3 regions of the Massilia sp. KIM genome follow, and region 3 is predicted to be linked to each of the others. Evidence: predicted binding sites of a transcription regulator. Region 3 holds the regulator's gene; each other region holds the start of a gene.
The links. The regulator sigma-54, encoded in region 3, starts transcription at its own class of promoters, with help from an activator protein. The targets are predictions, from matches to a motif close to TGGCANGNAANCTGCTTT.
Positions count from the first base shown of each region.

Region 1 (9,644 bases), on a different contig from region 3:
TGCTGCATGCGTAGCCGCTGCGCACACAAACTTGGGTCCCCGCCTTCGCGGGGACGACGTGCTTATGGTGCAGTGTTGCATGCGTAGCCGCTGCACACACAAACTTTGGCCCCCGCCTTCGCGGGGAGTTGTAGGCGCCAGTGGCGCGTACGACGTGCTTAGGGTGCGGTGCTCATGTGCGTGCGTTGACCGCTCATGCCGCCGCCTTCGACGCCGACGACTCCAGGAAGTCCTGCGCAAAACGCTGCAGCACCCCGCCCGCCTCGTAGATCGCCACTTCCTCGGCGGTGTCGAGACGGCAGGTCACCGGCACCTCCACGGTCTCGCCTCCCTTGCGGTGGATGACCAGGGTAAGCTCGGCGCGCGGCGTGCGCTCGCCCACCACGTCGAAGGTCTCGGTGCCGTCGATGCCCAGGCTCAGGCGGTCCACGCCCGGCTTGAACTCCAGCGGCAGCACGCCCATGCCCACCAGGTTGGTGCGGTGGATGCGCTCGAAGCCCTCGGCCACGATCGCCTCCACGCCCGCCAGGCGCACGCCCTTGGCCGCCCAGTCACGCGAGGAGCCCTGGCCGTAGTCGGCGCCGGCGATCACGATCAGCGGCTGCTTGCGCTCCATGTAGGTCTCGATCGCTTCCCACATGCGCGTCACCTGCCCGTCCGGCTCGATGCGCGCCAGCGAGCCCGCCTTCACGTTGCCCATCGCGTCGCGCACCATCTCGTTCTTCAGGGTCGGGTTGGCGAAGGTGGCGCGCTGCGCCGTCAGGTGGTCGCCGCGGTGGGTGGCGTAGGAATTGAAGTCTTCCTCCGGCAAGCCCATCTTCGCCAGGTATTCGCCGGCCGCCGAATCGAGCAGGATGGCGTTCGACGGCGACAGGTGGTCGGTGGTGATGTTGTCGCCCAGGACCGCCAGCGGACGCATGCCGCGCAGGGTCCGCTCGCCGGCCAGCGCGCCTTCCCAATATGGCGGACGGCGGATGTAGGTGCTCATCGGACGCCAGTCGTACAGCGGGCTCACGCTCGCGCCGTCGTCCTGCACGCGCGCGAACATCGGCGTGTAGACCTTGCGGAACTGCTCCGGCTTGACGCTGGACTCGACGATGGCGTCGATCTCCTCGTCCGAGGGCCAGAGATCGGCCAGGCGGATCTCGCGGCCGGCGGCGTCCACGCCCAGCACGTCCTTCTCGATGTCGAAGCGGATGGTGCCGGCGATCGCATAGGCCACCACCAGCGCGGGCGACGCCAGGAAGGCCTGCTTGGCGTAGGGGTGGATGCGGCCGTCGAAGTTGCGGTTGCCCGACAGGACGGCGGTGGCGTACAGGTCGCGCTCGATGATCTCCTGCTGGATGGTGGGGTCGAGCGCGCCGCTCATGCCATTGCAGGTGGTGCAGGCAAAAGCGACCACGCCGAAGCCGAGCTTTTCCAGCTCGGGCATGAGACCCGCTTCTTCCAGGTACAGCGCAACGGCCTTGGAGCCCGGCGCCAGCGAGCTCTTTACCCAGGACTTGCGCACAAGGCCGGCGCGGTTGGCGTTACGCGCCAGCAGGCCGGCGGCGATCATGTTGCGCGGATTGTTGGTGTTGGTGCAGCTGGTGATCGCCGCGATGATGACGGCGCCGTCGGGCATCAGGCCCGGCTCGTTCTCCACCTTGCCGGCGATGCCGCGCGCCGCCAGTTCCGAGGTCGGCACGCGCTTGTGCGGATTCGAGGGGCCGGCGATGTTGCGCACCACGCTCGACAGGTCGAAGGTCAGCACGCGCTCGTATTGCGCGTTCTTGAGGCTGTCGGCCCAGAGGCCGGTTTCCTTGGCATAGGTCTCGACCAGCTTCACCAGTTCCTCGTCGCGGCCGGTCAGGCGCAGGTACTTGATGGTCTGCTCGTCGATGTAGAACATCGCGGCGGTGGCGCCGAATTCCGGCGCCATGTTGGAGATGGTGGCGCGGTCGCCCAGGGTCAGCGCGGCCGCGCCCTCGCCGTAGAACTCGAGGTAGGCCGAGACCACCTTGGACTGGCGCAGGAATTCGGTCAGGGCCAGCACGATGTCGGTGGCGGTGATGCCGGGCTGGGGTTTGCCGGTGAGCTCGACGCCGACGATGTCCGGCAGGCGCATCCACGAGGCGCGGCCGAGCATGACGCTCTCGGCTTCCAGGCCGCCGACGCCGATGGCGATCACGCCCAGGGCGTCGACCATCGGGGTGTGGGAGTCGGTGCCGACCAGGGTGTCCGGGTAGGCCACGCCGTCCTGGACCTGGATCACGGGCGACATGCGCTCGAGGTTAATCTGGTGCAGGATGCCGTTGCCCGGCGGGATCACGTCGACGTTCTGGAAGGCCTTCTTGGTCCATTCGATGAAGTGGAAGCGGTCTTCGTTGCGGCGGTCTTCGATGGCGCGGTTCTTGGCGAAGGCGTCGGGGTCGAAGCCGCCGCATTCCACGGCCAGGGAGTGGTCGACCACCAGCTGGGTCGGGACCACCGGGTTGACCAGGGCCGGGTCGCCGCCCTGCTGCGCGATGGCGTCGCGCAGGCCGGCCAGGTCGACCAGGGCGGTCTGGCCCAGGATGTCGTGGCAGACCACGCGCGCGGGAAACCAGGGGAAGTCGAGCTCGCGCTTGCGCTCGATGATCTGCTTGAGCGAGTCGGTCAGCGCGACGGGGTCGCAGCGGCGGACCAGGTTCTCGGCCAGCACGCGCGAGGTGTAGGGAAGCGTGTCGTAGGCGCCGGGCTGGATGGTGTCGACGGCGGTGCGGGTGTCGAAGTAGTCCAGCGAGGTGCCTGGGAGGGGTTTGCGGTGGTTTGAATTCATGGCGGTGCTCATGACGTACGTACTCGTGATGCTTGCTTGTTTAGCCAGCCGGGAGACCGTCGTCCCCGCGAAGGCGGGGACCCAAGTTCGTGCGCAGGCCACTCACGCAAACTTGGATCCCCGCCTGCGCGGGGATGACGGTCTTGAAGGTGCGGGTCAGGGTGTGAGCCGCTGCTACGCTGACGCTCCTTTTAGTGCGTTTACCTGCATTTATTTGCGCGCTTCGATCGGCACGAACTTCAGATCCTCCGGACCCACGTAGTTCGCGCTCGGACGAATGATCTTGTTGTCGATGCGCTGCTCGATGATGTGCGCCGCCCAGCCGGAGGTGCGCGAAATCACGAACAGCGGCGTGAACATGGCCGTCGGCACGCCCATCATGTGATAGGACACCGCCGAGAACCAGTCCAGGTTCGGGAACATCTTCTTCACTTCCCACATCACCGACTCCAGGCGCTCGGCGATGTCGAACATCTTCATCGAGCCGGCTTCCTGCGACAGCGAACGCGCCACTTCCTTGATCACTACGTTGCGCGGGTCGCTGATGGTGTACACCGGGTGGCCGAAGCCGATCACGACTTCCTTGTTGGCCACGCGGTTGCGGATGTCGGCCTCGGCTTCGTCGGCGTTCTCGTAGCGCTTCTGGATGTCGAGCGCGACTTCGTTGGCGCCGCCGTGCTTCGGACCGCGCAGCGCGCCGATCGCGCCGGTGACGGCCGAGTAGATGTCGGAACCGGTGCCGGCGATCACGCGGCTGGTGAAGGTTGAAGCGTTGAACTCGTGCTCGGCGTACAGGATCAGCGAGGTGTGCATCGCACGCACCCAGGACGCGCGCGGCTTCTCGCCGTGCAGCAGGTGCAGGAAGTGGCCGCCGATCGAATCGTCGTCGGTCTCGACCTCGATGCGCTTGCCGTTATGGCTGTAGTGGTACCAGTACAGCAGGATCGAGCCGAACGAGGCCATCAGACGGTCCGCGATGTCGCGCGCGCCGGCCAGGTTATGGTCGTCCTTCTCCGGCAGCACGCAGCCCAGCACCGAGGCGCCGGTGCGCATCACGTCCATCGGGTGGGCGCCTGCCGGCAGCGCTTCCAGCGCGCTCTTCACCGCCTGCGGCAGGCCGCGCAGCGATTTCAGCTTGGCCTTGTAGCCCTTCAGCTCGGCCACGGTGGGCAGCTTGCCGTGCACCAGCAGGTAGGCGATCTCTTCGAATTCGCAGGTGTTGGCCACGTCCAGGATGTCGTAGCCGCGGTAGTGCAGGTCGTTGCCCGACTTGCCCACCGAGCACAGCGCGGTGTTACCGGCGGCGACGCCCGACAGGGCGACGGATTTCTTGGGTTTGAAGGTCGGGGTCTCGTTGGTCTGGGTCATGCTTGGGTCTCCGGAGTTTTATTTGGATTTGTTGGCGGCGAACAGCGCGTCCAGCTTCTGCTCGTAGCTGTGATAGTCGATGCGCTCGTAGAGTTCGGAACGGGTCTGCATGGTGTCGACCACGTTCTTCTGGGTGCCGTCGCGGCGGATCGCGGTGTAGACGTTCTCGGCCGCCTTGTTCATGGCGCGGAAGGCCGACAGCGGGTACAGCACCAGGCCCACGTGGGCGCTCTTCAGTTCCTCGGTGGTGAACAGCGGGGTCGAGCCGAATTCGGTGATGTTGGCCAGCACCGGCACCTTCACGGCGTCGGCGAACTTGCGGTACATGTCCAGGCTCGTCATGGCTTCCGGGAAGATCATGTCGGCGCCCGCCTCCACGCAGGCCACGGCGCGCTCGATGGCGGCGTCCAGGCCTTCCACGGCCAGCGCGTCGGTGCGCGCCATCACGACGAAGTTCTCGTCGGTGCGGGCGTCGACGGCGGCCTTGACCCGGTCGACCATCTCGTCCTGGCTCACGATTTCCTTGCCCGGACGGTGGCCGCAGCGCTTGGCGCCGACCTGGTCCTCGATGTGGCAGGCGGCGGCGCCGGCCTTGATCAGGGAGCGCACGGTGCGCGCCACGTTGAAGGCCGAAGCGCCGAAGCCGGTGTCGACGTCGACCAGCAGCGGCAGGTCGCACACGTCGGTGATGCGGCGCACGTCGATCAGGACGTCTTCCAGGCCCGAGATGCCCAGGTCCGGCAGGCCGAGGGAGCCCGCGGCCACGCCGCCGCCCGACAGGTAGATCGCCTTGAAGCCGGCGCGCTTGGCCAGCAGGGCGTGGTTGGCGTTGATCGTGCCGACCACCTGCAACGGAGATTCTTCCTGAACCGCCTTGCGGAACGCGGCGCCTGCGGAGTATTGGCTCATTGCTTACCTTTCTTGATGCGTTGAAGAGTGACGTCCCACCTTAATGCAAGCGGCGTGCCATCTTGCTTGAGCGCACGCACATCCTCGTGATTTGTTTATTTTCAAGCACTTGTGTGAACGACGCGACGTTGCTGCGCAGGTGGGGATACGCGCGTGTTTCAACAATGTTTCATTATGAAACATCTGAGCGAAACTGTGAAACACCAGTACAGAACCGGCACCACAAAAGCGTCGTCCCCGCGCAGGCGGGGACCCAAGTGGCTGGCGTAATCGAAACGCCGAACTTGGGTCCCCGCCTGCGCGGGGACGACGGTGGTGGTTAGCCTGCCCCCCCCTCCCCGCGTGCGCGGGAACGACGGCGGTGCTTGGCTTGGGTCCCCGCCTGCGGGGGGCGACGGAGAGGATGCTTGGGTCCCCGCCTGCGCGGGGACGACGGATGGGATGGCTCGGGTCCCCGCTTGCGCGGGGACGGGCGAGCTGTCAGTGCGCCGAAGCGGCTGCTGCGCCGATGCCGGTTTCCGAACGCACTTCCTGCGCTTCGAAGCCGGCCTTGTCGATCGCGGCGCGCGGGCTCTTGTCAGTGACCGAGAAGAACCAGATGCCGAAGAAGCCCACCGCCATCGAGAAGATCGCCGGCGAGGTGTAGGGGAAGATCGGCGCGGCATTGCCCAGCACGTCGACCCACACCGACTTCGACACGATAGTCAGCACGACCGCGGTCGCCAGGCCCAGGAAGCCGCCGATGGTCGCGCCGCGGGTGGTGCAATCCTTCCACAGCACCGACATGAACAGCACCGGGAAGTTGGCCGAGGCCGCGATCGCGAAGGCCAGCGACACCATGAAGGCGACGTTCTGCTTCTCGAAGGCGATGCCGAGCAGCACCGCGACCACGCCCAGCACCAGGGTGGTGATCTTCGACACCTTCAGTTCGCTCGCGCTGGTGGCCTTGCCCTTGGCGAACACGGTGGCGTAGAGGTCGTGCGACACGGCCGAGGCGCCCGACAGGGTCAGGCCGGCCACCACCGCCAGGATGGTCGCGAAGGCCACGGCCGAGATGAAGCCGAGGAAGATGTCGCCGCCCACGGCCTTGGCCAAGTGGACCGCCGCCATGTTGTTACCGCCCAGCAGTTTGCCTGCCGCGTCCTTGAAGTCCGGGTTGGTGCCGACCAGCACGATCGCGCCGAAGCCGATGATGAAGGTCAGGATGTAGAAGTAGCCGATCCAGGTGGTCGCCCACAGCACCGACTTGCGCGCTTCCTTCGCGCTCGGGACGGTGAAGAAGCGCATCAGGATGTGCGGCAAGCCGGCGGTGCCGAACATCAGCGCCATGCCGAAGGAGATCGCCGAGATCGGGTCCTTCAGGAAGGTGCCCGGGCCCATGATCGACTCGCCCTTGGCGTGCACTTCGGTCGCGGTGGCGAACAGTTTTTCAGGGCTGAAGTTGTACTGCGCCAGCACCGAGAAGGCCATGAAGGAGGCGCCCGACAGCAGCAGCACGGCCTTGATGATCTGCACCCAGGTGGTCGCGGTCATGCCGCCGAACAGCACGTAGACCATCATCAGGATGCCGACCAGCACCACGGCGATCCAGTACTCGAGGCCGAACAGCAGCTTGATCAGCTGGCCGGCGCCGACCATCTGCGCGATCAGGTAGAAGGCCACCACCACCAGGGTGCCGGAGGCCGCGAACACGCGGATCGGCTTCTGGTGGAAGCGATAGGCGGCCACGTCGGCGAAGGTGTAGCGGCCCAGGTTGCGCAGGCGCTCGGCCATCAGGAAGGTGATGATTGGCCAGCCGACCAGGAAGCCGATCGCATAGATCAGGCCGTCGAAGCCGTCCAGGAAGACCGCGGCGGAAATGCCGAGGAAGGACGCGGCAGACATGAAGTCGCCCGCGATCGCCAGGCCGTTCTGGAAGCCGGTGATGCCGCCGCCGGCGGTGTAGAAATCGGAAGCGGAACGGGTCTTGGCCGCGGCCCACTTGGTGATGAACAGGGTGAGCACGACGAAGATCGCGAACATGCTGATCGCGGTCCAGTTGGTGGCCTGCTTGGCGGCCTGGCCGAGGTCGGGCGCGGCCATCACGGCGCCGCTGGCGGCGAGCAGCGCCAGCGCTGCAGTGCTGCGGTTCAGGTTCTTCATGCGTTCACCTTCTGGGCCTTGGCGACATTGGCCTTGATGGCGTCGGTCAGTTGATCGTATTCGCTGTTGGCGCGGCGCACGTAGATGGCGGTCACGATGATGGTAAAGGCAATGACGAACAGGCCCAGCGGAATGCCCCAGGACATCACACCGTCGCCGATGCGGCTGCCCATGAATTCCTTGTCGAAAGCGCAGAGCAGAGTGAAGCCGTAGTAGACGACCATCATGCTCCAGGTGAGGGCCCAGCCGAACTTGGAACGCCGTTCGACGAGCTTGCGGTAATTGGGGTCGCTCTTGACCCGCTTGACGATCTCTTGATCCACTTCTGTCTCCTGATGTTTTCGTGATGCCTATGCGGTACATGTGTTCCAGGCTGACTTCATCCTACGGGCGCGCGCTTACCGCATGCTTACGCGGATCCGATCTTTTCCGACGGCTGGCTGGACCGGCGCCGGCGTTCCAGCTTGAAACACCGCGGCGGAAATGCCTTACACTTGCGCCATGAGCTACCCCGCCCGCCCCGCCGCGGAAGGCGGCGACAAGCCCGTCATCTGGACGGTATCGGTGTCGCGCCTGTCCGACCTGTTCCGCGACATCACACTCGAATACGACCATCTTGCTTTGATCGAGCCGCTGCATCTTGGTTTCGACGAGGCCGCCCGCCACATCCGCGAACGCATGGCCACCGAGCGCTGCGACGTGGTGATCGCGGCCGGCTCCAACGCGGCCTATCTCAAGGGACGGGTGTCGGTGCCGGTGGTGGTGGCCAAGGCCAGCGGCTTCGACGTGATGCAGGCGCTGTCGCGCGCGCGCCGGGTGTCGAAGCGCATCGGCGTCATCAACTACCAGGCGCCGCTCAAGGAACTGGCCGAGTTCGCGGCCACCTTCGGCATCGAGATCGCCCAGCGCACCTACGTCACCGAAGAAGACGCGCGCGCCAGCATCAACGAGCTCAAGGCGGCCGGCATCGAGGTCATCGTCGGCGCCGGCCTGATCACCGACCTGGCCGAGGAGGCGGGCCTGACCGGCGTGTTCCTGTACTCGGCCGCCTCGATCCGCCAGGCCTTCGACGACGCGCTCGAGATGGCGCGCCTGACCCACCTCGAAGCCGGCCGCGGCCGCCGCCAGGCCAGCATCGACACGCGGCGCGCGCGGCGCGGGCTGAACGATTTGCGCGGCGAATCGGCCGCGATGGAAAGGCTGCGCCAGACCGTGGTGCTGTATGCGCGCTCGCCGGCCACGGTGCTGATCCAGGGCGAGACGGGCAGCGGCAAGGAAGTGGTGGCGCAGGCGATCCACCGCGAGGGCCCGCGCCGCGCGGCCCGTCCTTTCGTGGCCGTGAATTGCGGCGCGATCGCGGAATCGCTGCTCGAATCGGAACTGTTCGGGCACGAGGAAGGCGCCTTCACCGGCGCGCGCCGCGGCGGGCATGCGGGCCTGTTCGAGGCGGCCAACGGCGGCACCCTGTTCCTCGACGAGATCGGCGAAATGCCGCTCGCCCTGCAGACCCGCCTGCTGCGCGTGCTGGAAGAGCGCGAAGTGATGCGCGTGGGCGGCACGCGGCCGGTGCCGATCGACGTGCGGGTGGTGAGCGCCACCCACTGCGACCTCGAGGCGCGGGTGCGCGAGGGACGCTTTCGCGCCGACCTGTTCTATCGCCTCGCCGTGTTGCGCCTGAGCCTGCCGCCGCTGCGCGAACGGCGCGAGGACATCGCCGCGCTGGCCGAGTGGTCGCTCAAGACCGCGCTGGCGGCGCTCGACGCGCGGCCGCATCCGAACCTGCACGCCGAGATGAGCGCCTGCGCGCCCCTGCTGGAGGCCTATGCCTGGCCGGGCAACGTGCGCGAACTGCGCAACCTGATGGAACGCCTGGCCCTGTTCCTGGCGGCGGAACCGTTGCAGGCCCTGAGCCCGGCCTTCTTGCTGGCAGTGGCGCCGGAGCTCGCACGGCAGCCGGGCGCCCTGCCCTCGCCCGCGGCACTGGCAGGGCCGCTCACCGAGCCGCTCACCGAACCGCTTGCCGCAGGGTCGGCGAGCGCCGAGTCGGTCAGCGAGGTCCTGGCGCGCTTCAACGGACAGCGCGACCTCGCCGCCCGCCACCTCGGCATCAGCCGCACCACGCTGTGGCGACGCCTGAAAGCCGGAAGCCGCAAGCGCTGACTAGTCCGATCCCGCGGGACGGATCAGTTCCGGCAGCGCCGCCAGCCGCTCGCGCATGAAGGCGCTGAAGACTCGGGTCTTGGCCATCTGGCTGCTGGCCGGCGTGACCAGGTTGAGCCTGGTGGCCGGCAACGACCACTCGGGCAGCACGCGCCGCAGCGCGCCCTCGCGCTCCAGCGCCGTGGACAGGAAGACCGGGAGCACGCCGATCCCCGCCCCGCTGGCGATGGCGCGCCTTAGGAAACCCAGGCTGTTGGCGCTGATG
Region 1 covers NZ_MVAD01000001.1:2,413,128-2,422,771, forward strand. The annotation lists gene acnD (Fe/S-dependent 2-methylisocitrate dehydratase AcnD) at 194-2,800, opposite strand; gene prpC (2-methylcitrate synthase) at 3,011-4,168, opposite strand; gene prpB (methylisocitrate lyase) at 4,187-5,077, opposite strand; gene B0920_RS10515 (cation acetate symporter) at 5,558-7,219, opposite strand; gene B0920_RS10520 (DUF485 domain-containing protein) at 7,216-7,542, opposite strand; gene prpR (propionate catabolism operon regulatory protein PrpR) at 7,721-9,379, shown strand; gene B0920_RS10530 (LysR family transcriptional regulator) at 9,380-9,644, opposite strand, start outside.
Region 1: prpB (methylisocitrate lyase) is a predicted target of sigma-54. The motif match lies at 5,120-5,137, and genes of this name have one in related genera.

Region 2 (9,644 bases), on a different contig from region 3:
CAGGGCGTGCGCTTCTACGCGGGCGCGCCCCTGATGACCAGCGATGGCTACTGCCTGGGCGCGCTGTGCGTGCTCGGCCTCGCGCCGCGCCAGGCCAGCGAGGCCGAGTGCGCCGCGCTGCAGGACCTGGCGGCGATGGTCATGGCCCAGATCGAGCTGCAGCACGCGCTGGGACGGATCGATCCCACCAGCGGCCTGCCCAACCGCCAGCAGTTCATCAGCGACGTGCGCGACCTGCGCCTGGCCGAGGAGCCCGGCGCGCAGCGCCTGGCGGCCCTGGTCAGCCTGGCCAGTCCCGAGCAGTTGAGCGAGGCGCTGCGCGTGATGGGCGCGGCCTATCTCGACGAGATCGTGCGCGAGGCCCAGCCACAGCTGCGCCAGCTGGCCGGCGGCGCCAAGCTGTACCAGGTAGGCAGCACGCAATTCGCTTTCGTCGCCGCGCAGGACGCGCAGCTCGACGACTTGTGCGCGCACATGCTCGAGTGGCTCGCCACGCGCCAAGCGGCCGGCCAGGCGCGCTTCATCACCACCACCACGATCGGCGTGGCGCCCTTCACGGTCGGCTTCAGCAAAGGCCTGGACGTGCTGCGCAACATGCATAGCGCCGCCCACGACGCCCTGGGCGCCGAACGCGGCGTGCGCGTGTTCTCGTCGGAGCAGGACGCGGTCTACCGGCGCCGCTTCTGGCTGGTGAGCGAATTCGGGGCCGCGCTCGAGCGCCCGCAGCAGCTGCGCCTGGTGTTCCAGCCCAAGGTCGGCCTTGGCGACGGCGCCTGCGCCTCGGTCGAGGCCCTGCTGCGCTGGACCCACCCGGAGCACGGCCCGGTGTCCCCGGCCGAGTTCATGCCGGTGGTCGAGGGGACCTCGCTGGCGCGCGCCACCACCGCCTGGGTGCTGGAGGCGGCGCTGGACCAGCTCGCCGCCTGGCGCGCCGAGGGCCTGCGCCTGCAGGTCGCGGTCAACGTCTCGGCGGTCAACCTGGAGGAGCCGGATTTCTGCGAGCGCATCCTGGATGGCCTGGCGGCGCGCGGCCTGGACCCGGCCAGCCTGGCGCTGGAACTGACCGAGAGCGCACTGATGCGCAATCCCCAGGCCGCCCACGCGGCGCTGGAGCGCCTGGCGGGCGCCGGCGTGCAGCTCGCGATCGACGATTTCGGCACCGGCTACAGCAGCCTGGCCTACCTGCAAAGCCTGCCGGCCAAGGTGGTCAAGATCGACCAGTCCTTCGTGCGCGGCATCGGCCACGATGGACGCAAGCGCGCCCTGGTGGAAACCATGATCAAGCTGGCCCACGACCTCGGGCACGACGTGGTGGCCGAGGGCGTGGAAACCGAGGACGAAGCCCGGGTGCTGCGCGCCGCCCGTTGCGACCAGGCCCAGGGCTTCCTGTATGCGCGGCCGATGGAGGCCCTGGCTCTCGGAGGCTGGCTGGGGGAGCGCGAGCTGGCCGCGCTCGCGCAGCCGGCGTGAGCCGCGTTCCGGTTACCGGAGCCGGCCGGGCCGGGCGATCGGGGAATTGCTCATGCAGACATGAATTTTGTTGCTGTGAAGTATTTTTAGAATCCGCCGCGCAATGAGGATTCCCGCATATTCAGCCATGTTCTGGCCGGGATAAGCCTGTTATTGTTGAGAAATAGAAAGACTGTCGCAAAACTTTACACAAGAGTTTAACAGTTCGTACATATATGAATTTAAACTTTTGATTTAAAAGCAAATGTAACCGTGGCACACGACTTGCTTAGAGGCATGGGCGCGATCCGAGGGATCCGCGACTCATTCACCATGCTTAAAGGAGAACCCGTAATGCCACGCATCCTGCGTACCGTCCTGCTGCCCATCCTGCTGTGCGCCAGCGCCATCTCGGCCCACGCCACCCAGATCGCCGTGTTCGGCTCCCCGGCCAACGGCCTGAAGAACTTCAACGACACGGTCGCCGCCGCCAACGGCAGCGCTACCCATGACAAGTGGGAGAACCTGTCCGGCGGCTACAGCTTCGACCGCGGCAACTACACCGTCACCCGCAACAATGGCGGCTACCTGGCGCCGGAGACCTACGGCGACCTGTCGGGCCAGGTGGTCAGCATCGATCCCGTGGACGATGGCGACGGCGGCAAGGGCAGCGGCGTGACCCTGAGCTTCAAGTCGGCGGTCAACGCGATCGGTTTCGAGGTCGGCGACTGGGGCACCTGCTGCCTCCCGTCGGCCCTCTACATCTCCTTCGACGGCGGCCAGGCAATCCGCGTCGGCCTGTCCGAGCAGCCAGGCGATGTCGAGTTCGACGGCAAGGACGAAGTCTTCGTGGGCGCCTTCGACGACGCCGGCTCCTTCACCACCGTGCAGTTCTGGGGCGACGGCTTCGGCGAATACCTGCTGTTCGGCGGCACCGTGCACTACGCGCTGATCGACGAGGGCAGCCTCGAGGTGCCGGAACCGGCGTCGATGGCGCTGGTCGGCCTGGGCCTGGCCGCAGCCGGCCTGGCGCGCCGCCGCAAGGCCGTCAAAGGCTGAGGGAAGGGAAGGAAGAAGGGCGCGCGCGGGCAGGCATGGCATGCCCGCCCGGGTGGGCCGGCAAGATGGGCGGCCTCTCAGGCCGCCGACCTGGCGTCGATGATGCCGCCGCCGAGGCAGACGTCGCCGTCGTACAGCACGGCCGACTGGCCCGGGGTGACCGCCCACTGCGGGTCGAGGAAGTCGAGCGCGAAGCGCTCCAGCCCCTGCGGGCTGACCGTGCAGGCCACGTCGGCCTGGCGGTAGCGGGTCTTGGCCGAGAGCGGTCGCGCATCCGGCGCCTCGCCCGCGATCCAGCTGGCCTGGCCGGCCTCGAGGCGGTTCGAGAGCAGCCACGGATGGTCGTGGCCCTGCACGATGTAGAGGGCGTTCTCGGCGATGTCCTTGCGCGCCACGAACCAGGGTTCGCTGGTGCCGTCCGGGTTCTTGCGCGACTTCAGGCCGCCGATGCCGATGCCCTTGCGCTGGCCCAGGGTGTAGAAGGACAGGCCGACGTGCTCGCCGACCACGCTGCCGTCGTCCAGCCTGATCGGACCCGGCTTATAGGACAGGTAGCGGTTCAGGAAGTCGCGGAAAGGGCGCTCGCCGATGAAGCAGATGCCGGTCGAGTCCTTCTTGGCGGCGTTGGGCAGCTTGAGCTTCTCGGCGATCTTGCGCACCTCGGTCTTGGCGATCTCGCCCAGCGGGAACAGCGACTTCGAGAGCTGCGCCTGGTTCAGGCGGTGCAGGAAGTAGCTCTGGTCCTTGGTGTGGTCGAGGGCCTTGAGCAGCTCGAAGCGCTCGCCGTTCTGGCGCACGCGCGCGTAGTGGCCGGTCGCGATCAGGTCCGCGCCCAGCTTCATCGCGTGGTCGAGGAAGGCCTTGAACTTGATCTCGGCGTTGCACAGCACGTCCGGGTTGGGGGTGCGGCCCGCCTGGTACTCGCGCAGGAATTCCGCGAACACGCGGTCCTTGTATTCGGCGGCGAAGTTGACCGCCTCGATGTCCACCCCGACCACGTCGGCCACGCTGGCCGCGTCGATCCAGTCCTGGCGGGTGGAGCAGTATTCGGAATCGTCGTCGTCTTCCCAGTTCTTCATGAACAGGCCGATCACCTCGTAACCCTGTTCCTTCAGCATCCAGGCCGCGACCGAGGAGTCGACGCCGCCCGACATCCCGATCACGACTTTTTTCTTGCTCATGGTCTTTCCGTCTTGGTTCAGATCCCGCCTTCGAACACCGAAGGGTGGGTGTACAGCAGGTGCAGCGGGGTGCGATGGCCGGCCAGGTAGTCGTCCACGCACTGCAGCACGATCGGACTGCGGTGGCGATCGACGGTGGCGGCGATCTCGTCGCGCGTCATCCACAGGGTGCGCAGGATGCCCTCGTCCAGCGGCTGTTCGAGCTTGCGCCCGGCCTCGCCGCAGAAGGTGAAGCGCAGGTAGGTGACGTCGACGCCGCGCGACTTCGAGTGGTAGCGCGACATGTACATGCCCACCAGCGCGCGCGGAATGAATTCGTGCGCGGTTTCCTCCAGCGCCTCGCGCACCACGGCCTGCTCGAGCGATTCGTGCGGGTCGAGGTGGCCGGCCGGCTGGTTCAGCTTGATGCCTTCGCTGGTCTCCTCCTCGATCAGCAGGAAACGGCCATCGCGTTCGATGATCGCGGCCACGGTAACTGATGGTTTGAAGATATCGGTCATGCCTGTCCTTGAAAATGAGCCGGTATTCTACCTTGAGCGGGGCGGCGTCGCTCAGCCATGCCCTGTCTCGTGTGCTTGCTTGTCGTTAATTTGCTTTGATTTGCCACAAAAATTACGGGAAATTCCCTGTTCTGCCTGCGGCTTTCTCGCCACAATTCCTTGTTATCCAAAGAATATTTATGTTTAGGCAATTAATATAAATACGTGTTAGATTGTTAGCCGGTTCATTCCACAAGTGGAGGGCTTCATGAGGATAGGCATACCGGCCGAGACCAGGCCGGGCGAGACCCGCGTCGCAGCGACCCCCGAAACCGTCAAGAAGCTGGCAGGCAAGCACCAGGTGCTGGTGCAGTCCGGCGCCGGCGTCCAGGCTTCCATCCCGGACGCGGCCTTCGAAGCCGCCGGCGCCGCCATTGTCGATGCGCCCACCGCCCTGGGCGCCGAACTGGTGCTCAAGGTGCGCAGTCCGGACGCCGCCGAGCGCGCCCAGATGCAGCGGGGCGCGGTGCTGGTCGGCATGCTCAATCCCTTCGACGCCGACAACCTGGCGGCCCTGGCCAGCGCCGGCCTGGTCGCCTTCGCGCTGGAGGCGGCGCCGCGCATCACCCGCGCCCAGTCGATGGACGTGCTCTCGTCCCAGGCCAACATCGCCGGCTACAAGGCGGTGATGCTGGCCGCTAATACCTACCAGCGCTTCATGCCGATGCTGATGACCGCGGCCGGCACCGTCAAGGCGGCGCGCGTGCTGATCATGGGCGTGGGCGTGGCCGGCCTGCAGGCGATCGCCACCGCCAAGCGCCTGGGAGCGGTGATCGAAGCTTCGGACGTGCGTCCGCCGGTCAAGGAACAGGTCGAGTCGCTGGGCGCCAAGTTCATCGACGTGCCTTTCCTTACCGACGAGGAGCGCGAGATCGCCAAGGGCGAGGGCGGCTACGCGCGCCCGATGCCACCCGACTGGATGCGACGCCAGGCCGAGCTGGTGCACGAGCGCGCCAAGCTGGCCGACATCGTCATCACCACCGCCCTGATCCCGGGACGCAAGGCCCCGGTGCTGATCGCCGAGGACACGGTGCGCGCCATGAAGCCCGGCTCGGTGATCGTCGACATGGCGATCGAGCAGGGCGGCAACTGCCCGCTCACGGAACTCGGCAAGACCGTGGTCAAGCACGGCGTGCACATCATCGGCGAGCCGAACCTGGCGGCCCTGGTCGCGGCCGACGCCTCGGCCCTGTACGCGCGCAACGTGCTGGACTTCCTCAAGCTCGTGATCGACAAGGACGACAAGTTCCACATCGACATGGAAGACGAGATCGTGCGCGCCACCCTGATGTGCGCGAACGGCGAGCTGCTGCGTAAATAAAGAACGGGACGGGAGCAACGCATGGACATCAGCCACACCATCATCAACCTGATCATCTTCGTGCTGGCCATCTACGTCGGCTACCACGTGGTCTGGACCGTCACGCCGGCCCTGCACACGCCGCTGATGGCGGTCACCAACGCCGTCTCGGCCATCATCATCGTCGGCGCCATGCTGGCCGCCGGCCTCACCGAAGGACTGACCGGCCAGGTGGCCGGCACCCTCGCCGTGGCCCTGGCGGCCGTGAACGTGTTCGGCGGCTTCCTGGTCACCCAGCGCATGCTGGAGATGTTCAAGAAGAAGGACAAGGGCGAGAAGAAGGGGGAGCAGGCATGAACTTCATCAGCATGAACGTCGTCACCCTGCTCTACCTGGTCGCCTCGGTGTGCTTCATCCAGGCCCTCAAGGGCCTGTCCTCGCCGTCCTCGGCGCGCATGGGCAACGCCTTCGGCATGACCGGCATGGCGATCGCCGTGCTGACCACGGTGGCCCTCATCTTCAAGCTCCAGGCCGAGCTGCAGACCGGCCACGGCATGGGCTTCCCGCTGGTGCTGCTGGGCGTGGTGGTGGGCGGCGCGATCGGCGCCTACGCCGCCAAGAAGGTCGAGATGACCAAGATGCCGGAACTGGTCGCCGCCATGCACTCGCTGATCGGCCTGGCCGCGGTGTGCATCGCGATCGCCGCGGTGTCCGAGCCCTGGGCCTTCAACATCGCCACCCGCGAGACCGCGCTGCCCTTCGGCAACCGGCTCGAGCTCTTCATCGGCACCTTCGTGGGCGCGGTCACCTTCTCGGGCTCGGTGATCGCCTTCGGCAAGCTGTCGGGCAAGTACAAGTTCCGCCTGTTCCAGGGCGCGCCGGTGCGCTTCGCCGGGCAGCACCTGCTCAACCTGGCGCTGGCGATCGCCATCATCGCGCTGGGCCTGGTGTTCTGCTTCGCCGAGGGCGTGGCGCCGGCCTGGAATCCCTTCATCCTGATGGCGCTGCTGTCCTTCATCCTGGGCGTCCTGATCATCATCCCGATCGGCGGCGCCGACATGCCGGTGGTGGTGTCGATGCTGAACTCGTATTCGGGTTGGGCGGCGGCCGGCATCGGCTTCTCGCTCAACAACTCGATGCTGATCATCGCCGGCTCGCTGGTGGGCTCGAGCGGCGCGATCCTGTCTTACATCATGTGCAAGGCGATGAACCGCTCCTTCTTCAACGTGATCCTGGGCGGCTTCGGCGGCGAGGCGGAGACGGGCGGCGGCGAAGCCAAGGAGCAGCGTCCGGTGAAATCGGGATCGGCGGAGGACGCGGCCTTCATCCTGCAGAACGCCGAGTCGGTGATCATCGTCCCGGGCTACGGCCTGGCGGTGGCGCGCGCCCAGCATTCGGTGAAGGAGCTGGCCGACAAGCTGACCGAGCACGGCGTCCAGGTGCGCTACGCGATCCACCCGGTGGCGGGGCGCATGCCTGGCCACATGAACGTGCTGCTGGCCGAGGCCGAGGTGCCCTACGACCAGGTGGCCGAGATGGAAGACATCAACGGCGAGTTTGGCCAGACCGACGTGGTGCTGGTGCTGGGCGCGAACGACGTGGTGAACCCGGCGGCCAAGGATCCGAAGTCGCCGATCGCCGGCATGCCCATCCTCGAGGCCTACAAGGCCAAGAGCATCATCGTCAACAAGCGCTCGATGGCTTCCGGCTACGCGGGCCTGGACAACGACCTGTTCTACCAGCCCAACACGATGATGGTCTTCGGCGACGCCAAGAAGGTGATCGAATCGATGGTCAAAGCCGTGGAATGAGCCGGGAGTACCGCTTCGACGTGTTCGGCACGCCGGTCGCGGTGCGCGCCGGGGAAGGGGGCTGGCAAGCCTTCTACCTCGGCGCCGAAGGCAAGCGCCGCCCGGCCGACTTCATCATCCCCTCCGACATCACCGCCCACAACCTGGGCGAGTACCTGGCCGACCTCTTCCACGAGGACGCCACCCCCAGGCACCCCGCCGTCACCCCGCTCTCGAACTAGGGTCTCTCAAACCAGGCCCCTCAAACTAGGGTCAGAGTCGATTTTTTGGGCAATTCCTCAAAGTTGTCAAAAAATTCGACTCCGACCCTAGTTTTTTCGTGTCTTCCTAGAAAGAATTGAGCGCATGCGTTTGCGCGGGTTCAAACGCGGTTTCCTTGCTTTCGCGGGATGTTGTGCTCCGACGAGCTCGGCGGGAGAAAAATAAATAGGGTCGGAGTCGACTTTTTGGGCAATTCCCCAAAGTTGTCAAACAACTCGACTCCGACCCTATTTTGGGGTTTAGCGGCGGCCGAACATCATGAGTTCGGCGAGCAGCATGCGCGCCGGCTTGACGATGTCGAGGGCGCCCAGGCCCAGGCCCAGCAGGGGCTGCAGGGGGCCGGCGCCGACGAAGGCGCGCGCCATCGCGTCGGTCAGGCCGATGGTCAGCCGGCGGTCGCGGGCGCGCTCGTCCATGAAGGCCTGGATCGCGCTCGGCTTGGCGCCGCGGCCCAGCGCGCGCGCCAGGACGGCGGCGTCGCGCAAGCCCAGGTTCAGGCCCTGGCCCGCCACCGGATGCAGGGTCTGGGCGGCATTGCCGATGGCGACCGTGCGCGTGCTCGCGCGCGCCTCGGCGTTCAGGCCCAGGGGGAAGGCGACCCGGCCGGATGCGGCCGTGAAGCGGCCCAGGCGCAGGCCGAAGGCCTCGCCCAGCGCATGCAAAAATTGCTCGTCGCCCAGGGCCAGCACGGCGTTGGCGCGCTCGGGACGCATGCACCAGACCAGCGCGTACTGGTGGCCGTCGCCGTCGTCCTGGGGAAGCAGGGCCAGCGGACCTTCGTCGGTGAAGCGCTCGAAGGCGCGGTGGGGCAGGGGCTGGCTGGCCGTCACGCGCGCGATGATGGCGGTCTGCGCGTAGTCGCGGCGCTGCGCCTTGTCTTCCTGCTGGCCGAACACGCCGCCCTCGGCCTGGACCGCCACCTGGGCCCTCACTTCACGGCCGTCGTCCAGGCGCAGGTTGACGCCCTCGGCCCCTTCGTCGAAGGATTCCACACGCGCGGGACGCAGCACCGCCACGCCATCGCGCTCGCAGGCGCGCGCCAGGGCGTCGACCACCTGGCCGTAACGGGTCACGTAGCCCAGCGCCGGCAGGCCGTGCTCGCCGCGGTCCATCAGGCTGCGCCCGAGCTGGCCGCGGCGCGAGACGTGGATCTCGTGGATCGGCGTGGCCGGCAGCGGCCAGGCGCGCACTTCCTCCAGCAACTGCACGCTGCCCCAGGACAGGGCGATCGAACGCGGGTCCGAGATCGCCTGGCCCAGGGCCTTGCCGTCGATCAGGACGATGCGCGGGCCCGGCAAGCCGCGCCGCACCAGGAAGGCCGCCAGCGCCAGGCCCACCGGGCCGGCGCCGCACACGGCCACGTCGAAGTCGAGCGCTTCCTGGTTCATCCGGCCTCCCGCATCCAGGCTTCGATCTCGTCCACGCCCTTGGGCGCGGCGCCGCTCAGCACCCGGTAGCCATCGCCGGTGACCACGACGTCGTCTTCGATGCGGATGCCGATGTGCCAGAACTGCTCGGGCACGCCCTCGGCCGGCCGCACGTAGATGCCCGGCTCCACGGTGAGCGCCATGCCCGCCAGCAGCGGCCGCGAGGGCTTGCCGGCGGCGTGCAGGTCGCGGTAGGCGCCGGTGTCGTGCACGTCCATGCCCAGCCAGTGGCCGGTGCCGTGCATGTAGAACTGCTGGTGGGCGCGCGCCTGGATCGCGTCGTCGACGCTGGCGTGGACCTTGCGGTCCAGCAGCCCGAGCTCGAGCATGCCCTGGACCAGCACGCGCACGGCGGCGTCGTGCATGCCGCTGTAGGGCCGGCCCGGCACGATGGCGGCGAAGGCCGCGGCCTGGGCCGCCAGCACCAGTTCATACAGCACGCGCTGCGGGCCGCTGAAGCGGCCGTTCACCGGCCAGGTGCGGGTGATGTCGGAAGCGTAGCCATCGAGCTCGCAGCCGGCGTCGATCAGGACCAGCTCGCCGTCCGCCATGCGCCTGTCGTTGGCGTTGTAGTGCAGCACGCAGGCGTTCGGTCCCGAGGCGACGATCGGCGTGTA
Region 2 covers NZ_MVAD01000002.1:110,460-120,103, forward strand. The annotation lists gene B0920_RS15265 (EAL domain-containing protein) at 1-1,470, shown strand, start outside; gene B0920_RS26280 (PEP-CTERM sorting domain-containing protein) at 1,804-2,508, shown strand; gene mnmA (tRNA 2-thiouridine(34) synthase MnmA) at 2,586-3,689, opposite strand; gene B0920_RS15280 (NUDIX hydrolase) at 3,707-4,189, opposite strand; gene B0920_RS15285 (Re/Si-specific NAD(P)(+) transhydrogenase subunit alpha) at 4,437-5,549, shown strand; gene B0920_RS15290 (NAD(P) transhydrogenase subunit alpha) at 5,571-5,885, shown strand; gene B0920_RS15295 (NAD(P)(+) transhydrogenase (Re/Si-specific) subunit beta) at 5,882-7,339, shown strand; gene B0920_RS15300 (hypothetical protein) at 7,336-7,560, shown strand; gene B0920_RS15305 (UbiH/UbiF/VisC/COQ6 family ubiquinone biosynthesis hydroxylase) at 7,840-8,988, opposite strand; partial or broken gene B0920_RS15310 (aminopeptidase P N-terminal domain-containing protein) at 9,054-9,644, opposite strand, start outside.
Region 2: B0920_RS26280 (PEP-CTERM sorting domain-containing protein) is a predicted target of sigma-54. The motif match lies at 1,724-1,741, and genes of this name have one in related genera.

Region 3 (9,644 bases):
CACCCAGACCCGCATCCTGACCGGCAACGTGGTCGTCACCCGCGGCACACTGGTGCTCAAGTCCGACCGCGCCCTGGTGAAGGAAACCCCGGAAGGCTACATGAGCGTGACCCTGACCGCGAACCCGGGCAAGGTCGCCACCTTCCGCCAGAAGCGCGACGGCGGCCCCGACCTGTGGGTCGACGGCCAGGCCCAGCGCATCGAATACGAAGAGCGCACCGAGGTCGTGAAGCTGTTCTCGAACGCGATCGTCAAGGAGCTCGAAGGCCAGCGCGTGACCAACGAGATCACCGCGCCCTTCATCGCCTACGACAACCGCAAGGAAGTCGCCACCGTGCGCAACGACGCCAGCGGCGAGAGCAAGGTCGGCGGCGGCCGCGGCACCCTGATCCTGGCGCCCAAGCGCGCGGCCCCGGCACAAGGCGCAACGCAGGGCGCGGCCCCGGCAGGGAAGCAGTGATGGAGGCCCGCGACTGCGGCAGCACCTTGATCGTCAAGGGGCTGCAGAAAACCTACGGCAAGCGCCTGGTGGTGCGCGACGTCTCGCTGCAGGTCGACTGCGGCGAGGTGGTCGGGCTGCTGGGGCCGAACGGCGCCGGCAAGACCACCTCCTTCTACATGATCGTCGGCCTGGTGCCCTCGGACGCCGGCAGCATCGACATCAACGGCACCGACATCTCGAGCCTGCCGATCCACCGGCGCGCGGTGCTGGGCTTGTCCTACCTGCCGCAGGAGGCCTCGGTGTTCCGCAAGCTGACGGTGGAGGAGAACATCCGCGCCGTGCTCGAGCTGCAGAAGCAGGACGGCAAGCCGCTCACCAAGGAGCAGATCAACGAGCGCCTCGACACGCTGCTGGCCGACCTGCAGATCGAGAAGCTGCGCGAGAGCCCGGCGCTGGCGCTGTCGGGCGGCGAGCGGCGCCGCGTCGAGATCGCGCGCGCGCTCGCCACCAATCCCCGCTTCGTGCTGCTGGACGAGCCCTTCGCGGGCGTCGATCCGATCGCCGTGATCGAGATCCAGCGCATCGTGCGCTTCCTGAAGGAGCGCAAGATCGGTGTCCTGATCACCGACCACAACGTCCGCGAGACGCTCGGCATCTGCGACCGCGCCTACATCATCAACCAGGGCGCCGTGCTGGCCTCGGGCCGGCCCGACGACATCATCGCCAATGAATCCGTGCGCCGCGTCTACCTGGGTGAACACTTCCGCATGTAGACATGAAACAGTCCCTGCAGCTACGCACTTCCCAGCACCTTGCACTGACGCCGCAACTGCAGCAGTCGATCCGCCTGCTGCAGTTGTCCACGCTCGAGCTGCACCAGGAGATCGAGCAGATCCTGTCCGATAATCCGATGCTGGAGCGCCTCGACGATCCGCTCGACCGCTCGGTGCGCCTGCTGGCAGATGGCGCCATCAATAACGCGCCGCCCAATGGCGAAGCGCCGGCCGCCACGCCCGGCGCGGCGGAAGGCGAGGCCGCGCCGGCCGAGCACGCCGACGGCGCGGACGGCGCCGCCGAGGGCGGCGAGCGCGAGCTGCACGATGGCGACTGGGGCGAAGGCGGCGGCGGACGCGGCGGCGACGACGAGGACGGCCGCCCGCAACTGGAAGCCAGCAGTGTCACCCTGCGCGAGCACCTGATGGAACAGGTGCGCACCACCGGCTGCTCGGCGCGCGACCGCGCGCTGGCCGAGCTGGTGATCGACGCCCTGGACGACAACGGCTACCTGGAAGAACCGCTGGACGAGATCCACGCGCGCCTGCCGGAGGAACTCGAGATCGAGATGGACGAGCTGCGCTGCGCCCTGGCCCTGGTGCAGAGCCTGGACCCGATCGGCGTGGGCGCGCGCAGCGCCGGCGAATGCCTGGCCCTGCAGATCCGCCGCATGCCCGGCGTGCCCCTGGTGACGCGGCGCCTGGCCCTCAAGATCGTCGAGGGCTACCTGAGCTGGTTCGCCCAGCGCGAATACAGCAAGCTCAAGAAGGCGCTGGACTGCGACGACGAGGACCTGCGCGAGGTGCAGGCCGTGGTGCGCGCCTGCAATCCGCATCCGGGCGCGGCCTTCGCGGCCAACGTCTCGGACTACGTGGTGCCGGACGTGATCGTGCGGCGCGCCAAGAGCGGCTGGGCGGTGTTGCTCAATCCGGACGTGATGCCGCGCCTGCGCGTGAACAGCCTGTACGCCTCGCTCATGAAGCAGGGGAAGTGCGAAGGCATGAACGCCCAGCTGCAGGAAGCCAAGTGGCTCATCAAGAACATGCGCCAGCGTTTCGACACCATCCTCCGTGTGGCAGAGGCCATCGTCGAGCGCCAGAAGAATTTCTTTTCGCACGGTGCGGTTGCCATGCGGCCCCTTGTTTTACGTGAGATAGCTGATACACTAGGTCTACACGAGAGCACAATTTCCCGTGTCACAACGCAGAAGTACATGCTGACCCCGCACGGCATGTTTGAGTTGAAATACTTCTTCGGAAGCCATGTCGCCACCGAGGCGGGGGGAGAAGCCTCTTCGACGGCGATCCGCGCGCTCATCGCGCAATTGACAGGAGCAGAAGACCCTAAGAATCCATTATCCGACAGCAAGATCGCGGAGATGCTCGGGGAACAAGGCATGGTCATTGCGCGCAGGACGGTCGCGAAATACCGTGAAGCGCTCAAGATCCCTCCCGTCAGCCTCCGCAAAGCCTTGTAACAGCGCTGCCCACTCCTGCCTTGTGCCTGGGCGGCGCGACATCTTCAAAGGAGTGTGTATGAACCTCACAATCAGTGGACACCATCTCGAAGTGACCCCCGCTATCCGTGAATACGTTCAGAATAAGCTCGAGCGCATCATTCGGCATTTCGATCAAGTGATCGACACCCATGTCTTCCTCTGCGTCGACAATCTCACTGAGAAAGAAAAAAGGCAAAAAGCGGAAATCAACCTACAGGTATCGGGGAAAACCCTGCACGTGGCCAGTGTCGCGCAAGACTTGTACGCCGCGATCGATACCCTGATGGATAAGCTGGATCGCCAGGTTCTGAAGCACAAGCAAATGCTCCGCAGTCATGACCACATGGCGCTGAAGCGCCTGCCGGAAAACGGCGACGTCGCTGCAGCCTGATCGGCCGCAGGGCACCACTAGCAAGGGCGTCTGAGGGGACGCCCTTTTTGCATCCGTGTTCTGTAAAATGCTTATCTTTTCAATCACAGAACACGCCATGACCGACCACGTCCTCACCCGTGTCGCCAATCGCACCGGCATCATCACCCTGGACCGCCCCAAGGCGCTGAATTCGCTCTCGCTCGAGATGGTGCGCGCGCTCACCGCGGCCTTGAACGCCTGGAAGGACGACGCCGGCGTCGCGGCCGTCCTCATCACCAGCAGCAGCGACAAGGCCTTGTGCGCGGGCGGGGACATCCGCTTCTTCCACGAGGTCGGCCACGCCACGCCCCAGGGCGGCAGCGCGCTGCTGGAAGACTTCTTCACCGAGGAATACGCGCTCAACCACCTGATCCACTTCTATCCCAAGCCCTACATCGCCATCATGGACGGCGTGGTGATGGGCGGCGGCATGGGCATCGCCCAGGGCGGGCCCGGTTGCGGGCTGCGCATCGTCACCGAGCGCACCAGGATGGCGATGCCGGAGGTGAACATCGGCCTGTTCCCGGACGTGGGCGGCAGCCACTTCCTGTCGCATGCGCCTGGGCAGCTGGGCAATTACCTCGGCTTGACGGGGCTGACCATCGGGGCGGCGGATGCGCTCTACGTGGGGCTGGCCGACGTGTTCGTGCCTGGCGCGGCGCTGGGCGAGCTGCATGCTTTGATCGAGGCGACGGCGGGCGAGGAATTGCCGGCGGCGATACGTGCGTTTGCCGCGCCGTTCGCGGATCAAGCCGGGGCGAGCGAGCTGGAGGCGCAGCGTGCGGCGATCGACCGGCACTTCGGGTCGGATTCGGTGGCGGCGGTGATGGCCTCGCTTGAAGCGGACGAGAATCCGTTCGCGCAGAAGGCGCTCAAGGCGATGCGCTCGCGTTCGCCCCTGATGATGTGCGTGACGCGCGAGCTGCTGGCGCGCGGGGCGCAACTCGACGTGGCGGACTGCCTGCGCATGGAGCGCTCGGTGGTGCGGCGTAATTTCGAGCACGGCGAGGTGCTGGAAGGCGTGCGGGCGCTCGTGATCGACAAGGACAATGCGCCGCAGTGGAATCCGCCGACGCTGGAGGAGGTGAGTGCGGAGATGGTGGCGCGCTTCTTCGAGCCGGTGTGGCCGGAGTGGGCGCATCCTTTGCGGCATCTGGACTGACCCGCAGCCCAAGCTTTCAGCCGCTAGCCTCAGCACGTCATTCCGGCGAAGGCCGGAATCCAAGTTTGCGTGCAGACCCGCTGCGTTAAACGCCCGTCACTGCGCATAGGAATTGGATTCCGGCCTTCGCCGGAATGACGTGCTGGGGCTGCGGGTGCAAGGGGGGCTGGCGTGCATGCACGCAAGTGCCAGTCGCGGCGCGAACAACGAGCAGCACTCAGCGAAGAGCGAACAGCGAACAGCGAGCAACACTCAGCGAAGAGCGAACAGCAAACAGCAAACAGCGAAGAGCGAACAGCAAACAGCGAAGAGCGACCAGCAACCCCGCGCCGCCGTCACCTCAAGCCGTCAGGTTCTTCGGCTGCTCCCGATGCCTCACGATCACGCGCTCGGTCGCGCCGAAATACGCCCCCAGCCTTTCGGCCATGTACACCGAGCGGTGCTGCCCCCCGGTGCACCCCACCGCCACGGTGAGATAACTCCGGTTGTCGGTCTTGAACGAGGGCAGCCACTTCTCCACGAAGCTGCGGATGTCCTCCAGCATCTCGGCCGCGCTCGGCTGGGCGTCGAGAAAGGCGATCACCGGCGCGTCGCGGCCCGTCAGCGGGCGCAGCGCCAGATCGTAATAGGGATTCGGAATCGCCCGCACGTCGAACACGAAGTCGGCGTCCAGCGGCACCCCCACCTTGAAGGCGAAGGACTCGAAGAACAGGGTCAGCGGCGCGTGCGCCACCTCGGCCAGTTCCTTGATCCAGGCGCGCAGCTTGTTGGCCGAGAGTTCCGAGGTGTCGATCACGTGCCCCAGGTTCTCGATCGCCGACAGGCGCTCGCGCTCCTCGGCGATGCATTCGATCAGGGTGCGGCGCGAGGCCGGGTTCTCGCCCGGGCGCAGCTCGTGCGACAGCGGGTGGCTGCGGCGGGTCTCGGAGAAACGCGCCACCAGCGAGTGCGTGCTCGCGGTCAGGAACATCACCTTCACAGAGTGGCCTTCCTCGCGCAGCCGGCGCACGCTCACCGGCAGCTCCACCAGCGACTCGGCGCTGCGGGCGTCGACCGCCACCGCGATCTTGCCGGTGCCGGACTCGTTCACCATCGCCACCAGGGCCGGCAGCAGGGCGGGAGGGAGGTTGTCGACGCAGTAGTAGCCCGCGTCTTCCAGGACGTTCAGGGCAACCGACTTGCCCGAACCAGAAATACCGGTAATGAGGACGATGTGCATGATGCGGCGATGATACCGCAGCGCCGCATTTCTGTCCTCAGGGGGAGGCCAAAACCCCAGGCTCGGCGGGCCGGTTAAGGCTCAGGTGCGGCGCATTTGCGGCACAATTGCGGCTCAACTGCGGCTCAACTGCGGCGCATTTGCGGTTCAGTCGCCGCTCATGGCCTGGCGCTGGCGCTCCATGAACTCCTGCAGGGTATCGATGCCGCGCAACTGGAGGATGGTATTGCGCACCGCGGCTTCCAGCAGCACCGCGATGTTGCGGCCGGCCGCCACCGGGATCACGACCTTGCGGATCGGCAGGCCCAGCACGTCCTCGGTCGGGAAGTGGAAGGGCAGGCGCTCGACCTCCTCGTCCATGGCGCCGCGCTTGACCAGGTGGACGATCAGCTTCAGGCGCATCTTGCGCCGCACCGCGGTCTCGCCGAAGATCGCCTTGATGTCCAGCAGGCCCAGGCCGCGCACTTCCAGCAGGTTCTGCAGCAGCGGCGGACAGCGGCCCTCGATCATGTTGGGCGCGATGCGCGAGAATTCGACCGCGTCGTCGGCCACCAGGCCGTGCGAGCGCGAGATCAGTTCCAGGCCCAGCTCGCTCTTGCCCAGGCCCGAGTCGCCGGTGATCAGGACGCCCACGCCCAGCACGTCCATGAACACGCCGTGCATGATCACGCGCTGGGCCAGCTTCTTGGACAGGTAGACGCGCAGGAAGTCGATCACCTGGGCCGCCGGCAGCGGGGTCGAGAACAGCGGAATGTTCTGCTCGTCGCAGATGGCCAGGATGTCGGGCGGCGTCTCCAGACCCTGGGCGATGATCAGGGCCGGCGGACCGCCCCCGATCAGTTCGCCGATCACGTGGCTGCGCGAATTGGCCTTGAGACGGTGGTAGTAGTTCAGTTCCTGGTGCCCGAAGACCTGGATGCGGCCCGGGTGGATCAGGTTCAGGTGGCCGACCTGGTCGGCGGCGGAGGCGGCGTCGCCGGCGATCTGGCGCTCGCCGCCGGGAAAGCCCGCGAACCAGCCGAGTTGCAGGCTGTCGCGATTGTCGTCGTACAGCCGTTGGATGGTCAGCGGTGATTGCAGCATGGGCATCGTCGGGGAGGCACGGCGGGATTTGCCGTGCGGAACAGTTTAACTTAGCCCAGGGCTTGCAGGCTAGGTTGCCAGTTGATGATGCGCTCGTGGACCGACTTCGGATCGGGGTCGCTGGCCAGCGCGGTGCGCACCGCCTCGTCCGAGAACAGCTCGGCGATCTCGGACAGGATCTCCAGGTGCTGCTGGGTCACGTGGTCCGGGATCAGGAGGAAGAACAGCAGGCTGACCGGCTGGCCGTCGGGCGATTCGAAGGGAATCGGCTCCTTCAGGCGGACGAAGGCCGCCAGCGGCGACTTCAGGCTCTTGCTGCCCTTGATGCGCCCGTGCGGCACGGCCACGCCGTGGCCCAGGCCGGTTGACCCGAGGCGCTCGCGCGCGAACAGGTTGTCCGACACGGTGGAACGGGCGATGCCGCAATTGTTTTCGAAGATAAGACCGGCCTGCTCGAAAGCGCGCTTCTTGCTCGAGACTTCCAGGTCGAGCTGCACGTTCTCGAGCGAGAGGATTTTGCTAAGGTTCGTCATGACGTATGGTGCGGTGCACAAGTGGAGTGCTTGCGAGCACGAATTATAGGCCTGTTTGAGGGCGGTGACATTCGATTTCGCGTCTGTATAAACCGGGTGTCGACAGGGCGCTGTTCCGCCCGCTGCCTGGCCCGATTCACCTCTTGTTTCTCAGCTATTTAGCTACGCAATTTCCTCAACGAAATCAGGCCGCCGAGCCGCCGAAGCGCGAGGCTTTCGCGCCTTTCGCCGACTTTTGATCGCGTCCTGTCAAAAAAATCATTACGAGGTATATGGCGGCCTTTTGGCGCAACTCAAGCGTTAAAACACAAGCGTTGTGGTCAAAATCGTACAACCCCTCCGGGCCACGACGCTTACTGGCGCGCAGTGCGCAGGTTGAGCGGGCGCCCGGTGCTGAAGTTGGCGCGCCAGGGATTGATGTCCAGGCCGCCGCGCCGGGTATAGCGGGCGTAGACCGCCAGCTTGCTCGGCTTGCACTGGCGCAGCACGTCCATGAAGATGCGCTCCACACATTGCTCGTGGAATTCGTTGTGCTCGCGGAAGCCGATCAGGTATTTCAGCAAGCCTTCCTGGTCGATCTGCGGCCCCGCGTACTGGATCTGCACCGAACCCCAGTCCGGCTGGCCGGTGACCAGGCAGTTCGATTTCAGCAGGTGCGACACCAGGGTCTCCTCGACCGGCGCTTCGTCCTGGTTGGCGCTCAGGAGCTGGGGCGAAGGCTGGTAGTTGTCGATCTCGACGTCCAGGCGGTCCAGCAGCACGCCGTCCAGTTCGCCCATTTTCAGGCTGCCGAAGTTGTCCGGCGTGGTGAGCGCCACGTGGACCGGCGCGCCGAAGGCGTTCGACAGGTCTTCGCGCAGCAGGGCCAGCAGGGCGTCGGTATTGGCCAGGCGGGTCTGGTTGAAGGAATTCAGGTAGAGCTTGAAGGACTTGGACTCGACGATGTTGGGCGAGTCGGCCGGCGCGCTCACGGTCGCGATCGCGACCTGCGGCTTGCCGCGCATGTTCAGCCACGACAGTTCGTAGGCGTTCCAGATGTCGACCCCGAAGAAGGGCAGGGTGCCCGAGAGGCCGAGCTCGTCGCGCTTTTGCTGGCGCGGGATCGGAAACAGCAGTTCGGGGGCGTACTGGCTCTGGTAGGCGGAGGTTTTGCCAAGCGGCGATTGATCAGGAGTGTTCATAGCAGAAGGACGCTCGTGACGTCCGTGAGGTGGACGGTCGCACCGTCCACGCGTTCAACAATATGCCGCCGGCGCCGTGGATAACGGCCGCCGGCAGGCGGGTGGGGCTAGCCCAGGAACAGCTTATACACCGGATTCGCGCTCTCGTCCCAGTGGCGGTAGCCGAGGGTGGCGAGGAAGCGCTGGAATTCGTCCATTTCGCCCTTCGGCACCTGCAGCCCGACCAGGATGCGGCCGACGTCGCCGCCCTGGTTGCGGTAGTGGAAGAGCGAGATGTTCCAGTTCGGGGCCATGCTTTCCAGGAAGCGCATGAGCGCTCCCGGCCGTTCGGGAAACTCGAAACGATACAGCAATTCGTCCTGGGCCAGCGCGCTCTTTCCGCCCACCAGGTGGCGGATGTGCAGCTTGGCCAGTTCGTCGTAGGTGAGGTCGAGGGTGCGGAAACCGTGCTCCTCGAAGGTGCGCGCCAGCAGGTGCGATTCGCTGCGGCTGGCGATCTGGGCGCCGACGAAGACGTGGGCTTCGCGCTCGTCGCTGATGCGGTAGATGAATTCGGTCACGTTGCGCGGCCCGACCAGCGAGCAGAAGCGGCGGAAGCTCCCGCGCTGCTCGGGAATGGTCACCGCGAACACGGCTTCGCGCGATTCGCCCAGCTCGGCGCGCTCGGCGACGAAGCGCAGGCGGTCGAAATTCATGTTGGCGCCGCAGGCCACCGCCACCAGGGTCTGGTTCTTCACCGGCTCGCGGTTCATCTGCGAGCGTTCGACATAAGCCTTGGCGCCGGCCACCGCCAGGGCGCCGGCCGGCTCGAGGATGCTGCGGGTGTCCTGGAACACGTCCTGGATCGCGGCGCAGATGGCGTCGGTGTCGACCAGGATGATCTCGTCCACCACCTGCTGGGCCACGCGGAAGGTTTCCTCGCCCACCAGGCGCACCGCGGTGCCGTCCGAGAACAGGCCGACGTCGGGCAGGGTCACGCGCTGGCCGGCCTTGAGGCTGCGCGCCATCGCGTCCGAATCCAGGGTCTGCACGCCGATCACCTTGATGTCCGGGCGCACCGCCTTGATGTAGGCGCCCACGCCCGAGACCAGGCCGCCGCCGCCGATGGCCACGAACACGGCGTGGATGGGGCCGGAATGCTGGCGCAGGATCTCCATGCCGATCGTGCCCTGGCCGGCGATCACGTCCGGATCGTCGAAGGGGTGGACGAAGGTCAGGCGCTGTTCCTTTTCCAAGAGCAGGGCGTGGTTGTAGGCGTCGGTATAGGAGTCGCCGTGCAGCACCACCTCGACCGCCGCGCCGCCGCGCGCCTTGACGGCGTCGATCTTGACCTGCGGCGT
Region 3 covers NZ_MVAD01000003.1:197,004-206,647, reverse strand. The annotation lists gene lptA (lipopolysaccharide transport periplasmic protein LptA) at 1-460, shown strand, start outside; gene lptB (LPS export ABC transporter ATP-binding protein) at 460-1,215, shown strand; gene B0920_RS21170 (RNA polymerase factor sigma-54) at 1,218-2,693, shown strand; gene hpf (ribosome hibernation-promoting factor, HPF/YfiA family) at 2,752-3,105, shown strand; gene B0920_RS21160 (enoyl-CoA hydratase/isomerase family protein) at 3,203-4,288, shown strand; gene rapZ (RNase adapter RapZ) at 4,629-5,507, opposite strand; gene hprK (HPr(Ser) kinase/phosphatase) at 5,655-6,590, opposite strand; gene B0920_RS21145 (PTS sugar transporter subunit IIA) at 6,641-7,123, opposite strand; gene queF (NADPH-dependent 7-cyano-7-deazaguanine reductase QueF) at 7,477-8,304, opposite strand; gene ilvA (threonine ammonia-lyase, biosynthetic) at 8,412-9,644, opposite strand, start outside.